2 regions of the Variovorax humicola genome follow, and region 2 is predicted to be linked to the other one. Evidence: riboswitches for the same ligand, from Rfam matches in the RefSeq annotation. Region 2 holds a riboswitch; the other holds the start of a gene.
What was found. A riboswitch is a leader RNA that binds a small molecule or an ion and turns the genes downstream of it on or off. The one in region 2 is predicted to bind S-adenosylhomocysteine.

Region 1 (5,340 bases), on a different contig from region 2:
CTGGGGATGCACCTCCGGATAGCAGGCCACTTCGATCTGGAAATGGCTGTCGGTCTCGCTGCGGATAAAGGCAATCAGGTCGCTCGCGTACTGGAACTCCCCGCCGGCGCCGTAGCCACTGGGCAAGTCGCCGCGCAGCGCGACCAGGCGCTTGACGCCCATGGCCTTCAGCTCGGCCAACTGCTCGCGCACCGTGGCCTTCGTGGCACCGATGCACGAGAAGTGGCTGGCCGCGTCGACGCCCTCGGCAAGAATCTCGCGCACGGCGTTGAAGGTGCCTTCATGGGTCGAGCCGCCGGCACCGTAAGTGACCGAGCAGAACTCGGGCCGCATGGCATACAACTGCTGGCGCACTGCGCGCAGCTTGACCGCGCCTTCGGGCGTCTTGGTTGGAAAGAATTCGAAACTCAGTGGCAGACGCACGGCCTACTCCAGGGTTTGCCGTTCTGCGCGAACGGCATGCAAGAAAAATTCGTGGTTTCCATCGCCGCCTTCGATCGGGCTGTCGAACCAGTTCTTCACGCGCAGATCCAGCGCGGCGCAAGCCTCCCGCAAACGCTGCTCGACCACTGCGTACAAGGCCGGGTCGCGAACGATACCGCCTTTGCCGACCTGCCCGGGCTGCAATTCGAACTGCGGCTTGACGAGCATGAGCAGGTCGCCGGACGGCGCGAGGAACTGAAGGACGGCTGGAAGCACAAGAGTCTGTGAAATGAACGACAAGTCGCCGACGATGATGTCGAAGCGTGGCTCGGACGGATCGGACTGAACGCTGCCGTCGTCGCCGTCGCCGTCGACCGCGAGGTCGATCGCCGTCAACGCGCGCGCATTGACCTTCTCGATCGCGGTCACGCGGGCATCGCCACGCAACCGCGCATGCAGTTGCCCGTGGCCGACGTCGACGCCCGTCACATGCGCAGCGCCATGCTGCAGCAGGCAATCGGTGAAGCCGCCGGTCGACTGGCCCACGTCAAGACATTGCTTGCCTGCAGGGTCGACGCCCGCAACGCGCAATGCGGCTTCGAGCTTGAGCCCGCCGCGCGACACGTAGCGCGATTCGGCTGCATCGAGCAGTTCGAGCTCCGCCGTCTCGGGCAGGTCGTCCCGGTTCTTCGCCACGGTGCGCCATGCATCGGCGGTACCGGCATCGCGCCAGCGCAAGCCGCCGGCGATCAGGCGAACCGCTTGGGAGCGCGATGCGGCGAGGCCGCGCTCGACCAGCAATTGATCAGCGCGCATCGATGCAACGCCCCCTGCCGGTACCGCACTCGAGAACCGATTCGCGGGACACCGCGGAACCTGCCCTGCCGGGCCGCTGGCGTTGCCCCTTGCAAGGGGGTTGGCGAATCTGCACGAAGTGCGGCGTAGCTTGGGGGTGTGCCATCAATACCTGTAGGTGTCCGCCTTGTACGGACCCGCCTTGTTCACGCCGATGTAGGCAGCCTGCACGTCGGTGAGTTCGGTCAGCATGGCGCCGACCTTCTTCAGGTGCAGGCGCGCGACCTTCTCGTCGAGGTGCTTCGGCAGCACGTAGACCTTGCCGGCCTGGTAGGCATCGGGCTTGGTGAACAGCTCGATCTGCGCGATGGTCTGGTTGGCGAACGACGACGACATCACGAAGCTCGGGTGGCCCGTGCCGCAGCCCAGGTTCACCAGCCGGCCCTTGGCCAGCAGGATGATCTTCTTGCCGTCGGGGAAGGTGATGTGGTCGACCTGCGGCTTGATCTCTTCCCACTCGTACTTCTCGATCGAGGCGACGTCGATCTCGTTGTCGAAGTGGCCGATGTTGCAGACGATGGCCTGGTCCTTCATGGCGGCCATGTGGGCGTGCGTGATGACGTCCTTGTTGCCGGTGGTGGTCACGAAGATGTCGGCCTTGTCGGCGGCGTATTCCATGGTCACGACCTTGTAGCCTTCCATCGCGGCCTGCAGGGCGTTGATGGGGTCGATCTCGGTGACCCACACCTGCGCGCTCAGTGCACGCAGCGCCTGCGCCGAGCCCTTGCCCACGTCGCCGTAGCCGGCCACGCACGCGACCTTGCCGGCGATCATCACGTCGGTGGCGCGCTTGATGCCATCGACCAGCGATTCGCGGCAGCCATAGAGGTTGTCGAACTTGCTCTTGGTGACTGAGTCGTTCACGTTGATCGCGCGGAACAGCAGCGTGCCCTTGGCGGACATCTCGTTCAGGCGGTGCACGCCGGTGGTGGTCTCTTCGGTCACGCCGATGATCTCGGCCGACTTGCGCGTGTACCAGGTGCTGTCGACGGCGAGCTTGGCCTTGATGGCGGCGTAGAGGATTCGCTCTTCTTCGCTGGTCGGGTTGGCCAGCACGGACTGGTCTTTCTCTGCGCGCTGGCCCAGGTGCATCAGCAGCGTGGCATCGCCGCCGTCATCGAGGATCATGTTCGGGCCTTCGCCTTTCGAGCCCTTGGCGCCGAAGTCGAAGATGCTGTGGGTGTAGTCCCAGTAGTCCTTCAGCGATTCGCCCTTGATCGCGAATACCGGCGTGCCGGCGGCGGCGATGGCGGCGGCTGCGTGGTCCTGCGTCGAGAAGATGTTGCACGAGGCCCAGCGCACTTGCGCGCCCAGGGCTTGCAGCGTCTCGATCAGCACGGCCGTCTGAATGGTCATGTGCAGCGAGCCGGTGATGCGCGCGCCCTTGAGCGGCTGCGACTTCGAGAACTCCTCGCGGATGGCCATGAGGCCGGGCATCTCGGTCTCGGCGATCCTGATTTCCTTGCGGCCCCAGGCGGCCAGCGAGAGATCGGCAATGGCCTGGTCGGCCGAAGAAACGGGGGTGGGCTTGAGAACAGCGCTCATGTGAACTCCAACAAAGCTGGTTTGAGAGATGCCACTGCGTTCGGGGATGGGACTCACCGCGAGAACAGCGGGTGAGCGTGGTTGCGATAAGGGTCCGAGCCTCACGCCTGACGGCGCTGCAACGCTCCTCGGAGCGAGGGATTTTAGCGCGGGACCGAAAACGCCTGCCAGCAGTGAATTTGCGTTCGTCCCCGGGGCTGAATGCCCGAGAGCACGATGACCAACGCGACGGTGGCGAAGTTGTCGGCCGCGCCGGTGTCGGCGCCGGGTGGCCGGAAGCTGTGGTTCTACTACAAGGGTGGCAAGCAGACAGTGATCGCGCCCGACGGCACGCCCAACCGATGGCTCAAACCCATATCAGATGCTGACCTCGGTCGCCACTCTCGCAATGCAGGCCATTGCCTCGCCAGCCATGGGCGAGGTGGTTCGGTGGCGCAGGCTCACGATGCCCAGGTTGGTGACGAGCGAGCTGGCCTCGGGCATTCGCAGCGGCACCAGCCGACCAGCCTCGAGATCGTTGAGCAAGGCCGCGTAGGTCGCCCCAAGCACGGTGTCGGTGGACATTGCCACGTCCCTCAGCAGGGCGAAGTTATCGCACTCCAGTGCGAACTCCGGCTCCTGGCCCGCGGGCAGGCCGAGCAGTCGCGCCAGTTGGACCTTCATCTCCGGCGGCACCTTCGGCACTGCCACTCCGAAAGTCCACGCCTCGTTCCAGTTGCAATCCAGTTGCGCCAGCGGGTGTCCCGCACGAACGAATAGGTGAGCCCGGAGTCCAGGTAGCGGACGCACCTCCAGCGTCTCTGCATCCGGCAGGGCGAGCACGTGGGCGACGAAGAACTCGATCTCCTCGGCCATCAGGAGCTTCAGCAACTGCTGCCAGTTGCCCACCTCAACGCGTACGCACACCCGGGGGAAGCGCCGCCGCAATTCCGTCATCACGAGCGGCATGAGACTCACCGCGGGCATGGGTCCCATGCCAACGGCGGTCTTGCCCAGCTCGCTGCGCCCGTAGAGCTCGAAGTCGCGCTGCGTACAACGCACCTGGAACAGCAGCCGTCGCGCCCGCTCGATCACGAACTCGCCCGCCGGAGTGGGCCGCACTTCGCCCACGTCGCGCTCGAAGAGACGCAGGCCGAGTTCGCCTTCGACAGCCTGGATGCTTCGGCTGAATGCAGGCTGGCTCAGATGCACCCGCTCGGCCGCCCGCGCGAAGTGCAGTTCATCGGCCAGCGCAACCAAATGCGTTAGACGTCGAATATCCATAGTGCTTTTCTTGCTTGCATCTCGCGCATGCTACCGATGCAGGCACCGGCGCATGAGAGTTCATGCAGGGACTTCCCGCGCGTGCGGGCCGGTGTCAGGCACACCGACCCGCCGCACTCCCCCTCCTCACTGCACCTGCATGAGCCGTTGCGCCTCTTTTGCGAGGTCGAGGTATTGCGCCTTTTCGACCGTGACGCCGACCAGGTCAATCTTTCCGCCCTTGAACCTTCCAGGCGACTTGTACTGTTGGCTCACTGCGTCGCCGCTGTCGAAGCCGACGCAGAGTCCGTCGCCCGAGAGCGTGAACTTGCCGGCCTGCGTCTTCATCGGGCCCTCGGCGACCAGGGTGTCGTTGATGTAGAGCTTCGCGCGTCCGATGGACTCACCGTGTTCGCCGGTCTTCTCGCGGATGAACTCCATGCCGAGCGTTTGCTTGCCCGGCTGGAGCGGCACCTTGGAAACCAGCTCCTGCTCCGGCTTGATGCCGAGGAAGTTGTAGACGTAGTGCAGCTTCTTGTCCTTGATGAACAGCGCATGGCCGCCGAAGCGGGAGCCATGCGCGAAGATGACGCCGGATGCTTCAGCCGTCAGATCGACGTTGGCAAGGATCTTGTACGAGCGGCCGCGCACGTTGCCGGCCACGCCTTCGGGCACTGGTGCGGTGTCGGGGTAGTAGATGTACCGTTCGCGTGCGGGCTCGTCGGACGGGCGCTCGACGCCGAGTTGCTCGATCGCCGACCGGTCGTCGAGCGGCAGGACCATGTTCTTGTCCGCTTCCTCGAACCATGCCTTGATCAGCGCCTGCAGCTTCTCGGGGTTCTCCTTTGCGACGTTTTTCGACTCGGAGCGATCGACGGCCACGTGATAGAGCTCCCACTGGTCCTGGTCGAAGTGCCCCTTGCCTGTGAGCGGCGCATGCGTTGCTGCGGCGAGCCAGCCGTCCTCCCAGATGCCGCGCGTGCCGAGCATGGCGTAGTACTGGCGCTTCTTCTGCGTCGCGTCATCCGGCTTCGCGTCGAAGGTGTAGCGCATCGACACGCCTGCCATCGGGTATTGCTCTACGCCCTTGTAGGTCTTGGGCATCTCCAGTCCGGCGATGTCGAGGATCGTCGGCACGATGTCCGTCGAATGGTGGTACTGGTTGCGGATCTCGCCGCGCGCCTTGATTCCCTTGGGCCATGAGATCACGAGCGGATCCGAGGTGCCGCCCGAATACTCCGCATAGCGCTTGAACATCTGGAACGGCGTCGAGAA
Region 2 (5,340 bases):
CCAAGGCCGCGCTGTTCGCGGTCGACGAATACTTCGACAACTCGGGCCAGCGCCTGCCGTTGATCATCAGCGGCACCGTCACCGATGCCTCGGGCCGCATTCTCAGCGGCCAGACCGTCACCGCCTTCTGGCACAGCGTGCGCCATGCGCGCCCGCTGGCGGTGGGACTCAATTGCGCGCTCGGCGCAGCGCTGATGCGGCCCTACATCCAGGAGCTTTCGAAGGTGGCGGGCGATACCTTCATCAGCTGTTATCCGAACGCCGGCCTGCCCAATCCGATGAGCGACACCGGCTTCGACGAGACGCCGGCCGACACGTCCCGGCTGCTGCGTGAGTTCGCGGCCGAAGGGCTGGTCAATATCGTCGGCGGCTGCTGCGGCACCACGCCGGACCACATTGCAGCCATCCGTCAGGCGGTCGCGCCGCTCGCGCGACGCGGAGGGGCATGAACCCCCCCGAAGCGCCTGCGGCGCCTCCCCCTCGAGGGGGCGCACCCGGCGGCCCGGCAAAGCCGGTTCCGCGGGTGCCCACGAACAGACCTCGCGAGGCTCTTACTGCGTTCATGCGTCGCGGAATGAAACACCGCCGAAGCGCCTGCGGCGCCTCCTCCTCCAAGGGGGCACACCCAGCGGCCGCGGTATCCCTGGCATCTCACTGCGCCGGTTTCAGGCGTAGCGGGTCACGCGATAGCGTGGTGGAAAACTGAAGTGAGAAGCCGAAACCCCTCCGGGACGCCGCTCCTGCCGCCGGCGTGATGTGAAGCAGGCGTAAAGCCCGTCGCAAGAGCGCGCCGCCGTCCACGCTGCGCGCTGGCGAGGCGTTGACTGTCAAGGCAAGTGTCCAACCGTCGATTGACATTTTCTGAACGGACGGCCTACCCTGACCCGCAAAGGAACAATTCCATGAGCAACATCTTCGGCATGCGATGGATCGGCATCGGGACGCTCGCGCTGGCGCTCCCGCTCGTGGCAGCGGCCCAGCAGGCCTACACCCGCGGGTCGGTCAACCTTCGGGCCGGCCCTTCCAACCAATACCCGTTGATTACGCGACTGGCGCCCGGCCTGCCGGTCACTGTTGTCGGATGCACCGGTGGCTATGGCTGGTGCGATGTGGTCCTGTCCGACGGCTTGCGTGGCTGGGCGGCGGCAACGCGGCTCGTGTATCCCTACGGCGGCGCATCGGTGCCGCTGGCCAGCTACGGAGCGACCATCGGCGTGCCGATCGTCGCATTCAGCATAGGCAGCTACTGGGGCAACTATTACCGCGACCGCCCGTGGTACGGCGAACCTCGCTGGTGGGGTGGCCGGCCGCCGCCGCCGCCCGTGCCCGGCTGGCGCCCCCCGCCGCCGCCGCACGCAGGCTGGGCACCGCGCCCGCCCGGTCCGGGCTATGCACCGGGCCCCGGCTATGGGCACCCGGGCTACTCCGGCCCCCGCCACGGCTACGACCCTCGTTCTGGCTACGACCGTCGTTCTGGTTACGACCCTCGCCCGGGACAGGTCCCTCATCCAGGCTCCGCCCCGAACCCCGGCCGGCCACCCGTACCGGGCCAACCGCCGCAGCCGGGATCCCCGCCGGGACAAGTGACGATACCGATGAAGCCGTTTGCGCCGGGCGTGCCGGCGAACCAGTTCTGATCGCGATCAGCCGTCCCCCGTCAGCGCATCCTTGCCGGCGCGCTGGATCAACTGGATGAAGCGCTGCGCGCCCAGGCCGAGCGGCCGCTCGCGCGACCAGACCACGTCGACCCAGAGGTCGAGCCCGTTCGAGAGGTTGTCGAACTCAATCTCTACCAGCGCGCCCGTGGCCACGTGCGGCTGCACGAAGCTGCGCGGCAGCCAGCCCCAGCCGACGCCGGCAGTGATCAGGCTTAGCGCGGCCAGCGCGTTGTCGCTGCGCCAGGTGTGGCGGGCGAACACGAAGCGCGGGTCGCGCGACGCCAGGTCGCGGCCCGCGACCACCACCTGCCGCGTGTTGATCAGGTGCTGCTCGCCCATCCGGCTGCCGGCCGCGACGTACCCGGGATGGTTCGGCGCGATCACTGCCACCAGCACCTCGCTTGCCACCTCCTGAAAGCCCTCGCGCCCGTCGATGCTGGGGCGCTCGAAGACCAGCGCGAGCTGGGCGCGCCCGGTGTGCAGCATCTCCAGCGCATCGGCCTGCGGCGCGGCCAGCACTTCGACCTCTAGCAGCGGATGCTCGCTCGCCAGTGCGGCGAGTGGCGCGCTCCAGGGGGCCGACAGCAGTTCGGGCGCGATCGCCAGCGTCAGGCGGTTCTCCAGTCCCTGCGTCAGCCCTAGCGCCTGCACCTGCAGCGCCTTGAGTTGCGCGGCCAGCAGCCGCGCCTGCGGTTCGAGCGAGCGGGCGGCCGCCGTCGGCCGGGGCTCGCGGCCGGATCGGTCGAACAGCGGCAGGTCGAGTTCGGCCTCGAGTTGCGCGACGGCCATGCTGACCGCCGACGGCACCCGCCCGAGCGAGCGAGCCGCCGCCGAGAACGAGCCATGGTCGAGGACGGCGAGGAAGAGTTCGACGGAGTCGCTGGTGAAGGCCATGGGCTGATCTATCAACAAAACTGAAAGAAGATGACTTTTTATATCAGCAAAACTCCAATAAAGTCAGGTCATTCCCGCAATTCACCGGTATTGCTCCATGCAAGGCATCCAGCGCAAAGTCATCTACCTCGGCCTCTACGAAGGCCTCGCGATCGCGTGTTCGAGCGTGGGCCTGTCGCTGATGTCGGGCGAGGGGCTCGCGCATTCCGGCGCGCTGGCCGCCGTGATGTCGGCCATTGCGCTGGCGTGGAACCTGGCGTTCACCTTCGTTTTCGAGCTGTGGGAGTCGCGCCAGGCGACGCACGGCCGCAGCCTTGGCCGGCGCGTGGCGCACGCCATCGGGTTCGAAGGCGGGCTGGTGCTGCTGCTGGTGCCGCTGGTGGCTTGGTGGCTCGATGTGTCGATGTGGCAGGCGCTCGTCATGGACATCGGCCTGATGCTGTTCTTCCTGGTCTACACCTTCGCGTTCAACTGGGGATTCGATCGCGTGTTCGGACTGCCGACCTCGGCAATGGGCCGGAAGGTGCAGGCGGCCTGATCTGCCGGGGCGCCGCAACGGCGCGGCCTGTGGAGCGGGCGGCGCTGGCCCCCAGAGTGACGCAGCCGGGGCGAGGGCTTAAAATCGCCGGCTCCCAAGGAGCGTTGCAACATCCCCGTGCGGGCATGTCAGGCTTGGGATTTTCCAGGTCTTATTCGCAACGACGCTCACCTGCTGACCCGATTCACACAGGTGAGTGCCCATGTCCTCCACAACCACCGCTTCCGTCGCCGTTTCTCCCATGCTGCTTTCCGGCCTCGAGCCGGTCACCATCGGCGAGGGCTCGCTGTTCGTCAACATCGGCGAGCGCACCAACGTCACCGGCTCCAAGGCCTTCGCTCGGATGATCCTGAACGGCCAGTTCGAGGAAGCGCTGGCCGTGGCGCGCCAGCAGGTCGAGAACGGTGCGCAGGTGATCGACGTGAACATGGACGAGGCCATGCTCGACAGCAAGGCCGCGATGGTGCGCTTCCTGAACCTGATCGCGAGCGAGCCCGACATCGCACGCGTGCCGATCATGGTGGACAGCTCCAAGTGGGAAGTCATCGAGGCGGGGCTGCGCTGCATCCAGGGCAAGGGCATCGTCAACTCGATCTCGATGAAGGAGGGCGTGGAGCAGTTCAAGCACCATGCCAAGCTGCTGCGCCGCTACGGCGCGGCTGCCGTGGTGATGGCCTTCGACGAAAAGGGCCAGGCCGACACCTACGAGCGCAAGACCGAGATCTGCGAGCGGGCCTACCGCATCCTCGTCGACGAGATCGGCTTTCCGCCGGAAGACATCATCTTCGACCCGAACATCTTCGCGGTGGCCACGGGTATCGAGGAGCACAACAACTACGCGGTCGACTTCATCGAGGCGACGCGCTGGATCAAGCAGAACCTGCCGGGCGCCAAGGTGTCGGGCGGCGTGTCGAACGTCAGCTTTTCCTTCCGCGGCAACGACCCGGTGCGCGAAGCCATCCACACCGTGTTCCTGTACCACGCGATCAAGGCCGGAATGGACATGGGCATCGTCAACGCCGGCATGGTCGGCGTCTACGACGACCTGGAGCCGACGCTGCGCGAGCGCGTGGAAGACGTGATCCTGAACAGAAGGCCCGATGCCGGCGAGCGCCTCGTCGAGGTCGCCGAAACCGCGAAGAGCGGCGCCAAGGACGAGAGCAAGAAGCTCGAATGGCGCGGTACGCCGGAGGCGCCGCAGACCGTCGGCCAGCGCCTGAGCCACGCGCTGGTGCACGGGATCACCGACTTCATCGTCGAAGACACCGAGGAGGCGTACCAGGACATCCTGAAGAAGGGCGGGCGCCCGCTGCACGTCATCGAAGGCCCGCTGATGGACGGCATGAACATCGTGGGCGACCTGTTCGGCCAGGGCAAGATGTTCCTGCCGCAGGTCGTGAAGTCGGCCCGCGTGATGAAGCAGGCCGTGGCCCACCTCATTCCCTACATCGAGGAAGAAAAGCGCCAGGACGAAGCGGCCGGGCGCGACGTGCGCAGCAAGGGCAAGATCGTCATCGCCACCGTGAAGGGCGACGTGCACGACATCGGCAAGAACATCGTCACCGTCGTGCTCCAGTGCAACAACTTCGAGGTGGTGAACATGGGCGTGATGGTCCCCTGCCACGAGATCCTGGCGAAGGCCAAGGTCGAGGGCGCGGACATCGTGGGCCTGTCGGGCCTGATCACGCCGAGCCTCGAGGAGATGCAGTACGTGGCCGGCGAGATGCAGAAGGACGACCACTTCCGCATCAAGAAGATCCCGCTGATGATCGGCGGCGCCACCACCAGCCGCGTGCACACGGCCGTGAAGATCGCGCCGCACTACGAAGGCCCGGTGGTGTACGTGCCCGATGCCTCGCGCAGCGTGAGCGTGGCGCAGTCGCTGCTTTCCGACCAGGCCAGCAAGTTCATCGACGAGGTCAACGCCGACTACGTCAAGGTGCGCCACCAGCACGCCAACAAGAAGCAGGTGCCGCTGTGGCCGCTGGCCAAGGCGCGCGCCAACAAGACGCCGGTCGACTGGTCCGCTTTCACGCCGACAGTGCCCAAGTTCATCGGCCGCCGCGTGTTCAAGAACTTCGACCTGACCGAGCTTGCCAAGTACATCGACTGGGGCCCGTTCTTCCAGACCTGGGACCTGGCCGGGCCGTTCCCCGCGATCCTGAAGGACGAGGTCGTGGGCACCGAGGCCGTGCGCGTCTATGCGGATGCCAAGCGCATGCTGCAGCGCCTCATCGAAGGCCGCTGGCT

Region 1: it holds a riboswitch for S-adenosylhomocysteine, as region 2 does, so the genes downstream of both, ahcY (adenosylhomocysteinase) here and metH (methionine synthase) in region 2, are expected to answer to the same signal.

What each region holds. Positions count from the first base shown of each region.
Region 1 is NZ_JBBKZV010000010.1:184,407-189,746, reverse strand. Features, by position in the region: gene metF (methylenetetrahydrofolate reductase [NAD(P)H]) at 1-423, opposite strand, end outside; gene WKW80_RS18185 (TlyA family RNA methyltransferase) at 427-1,239, opposite strand; gene ahcY (adenosylhomocysteinase) at 1,384-2,823, opposite strand; S-adenosyl-L-homocysteine riboswitch at 2,890-2,959, opposite strand; gene WKW80_RS18175 (LysR family transcriptional regulator) at 3,181-4,086, opposite strand; gene WKW80_RS18170 (arylsulfatase) at 4,213-5,340, opposite strand, start outside.
Region 2 is NZ_JBBKZV010000003.1:354,029-359,368, forward strand. Features, by position in the region: gene WKW80_RS08615 (homocysteine S-methyltransferase family protein) at 1-449, shown strand, start outside; gene WKW80_RS08620 (SH3 domain-containing protein) at 903-1,637, shown strand; gene WKW80_RS08625 (LysR family transcriptional regulator) at 1,644-2,552, opposite strand; gene WKW80_RS08630 (PACE efflux transporter) at 2,650-3,090, shown strand; S-adenosyl-L-homocysteine riboswitch at 3,181-3,266, shown strand; gene metH (methionine synthase) at 3,332-5,340, shown strand, end outside.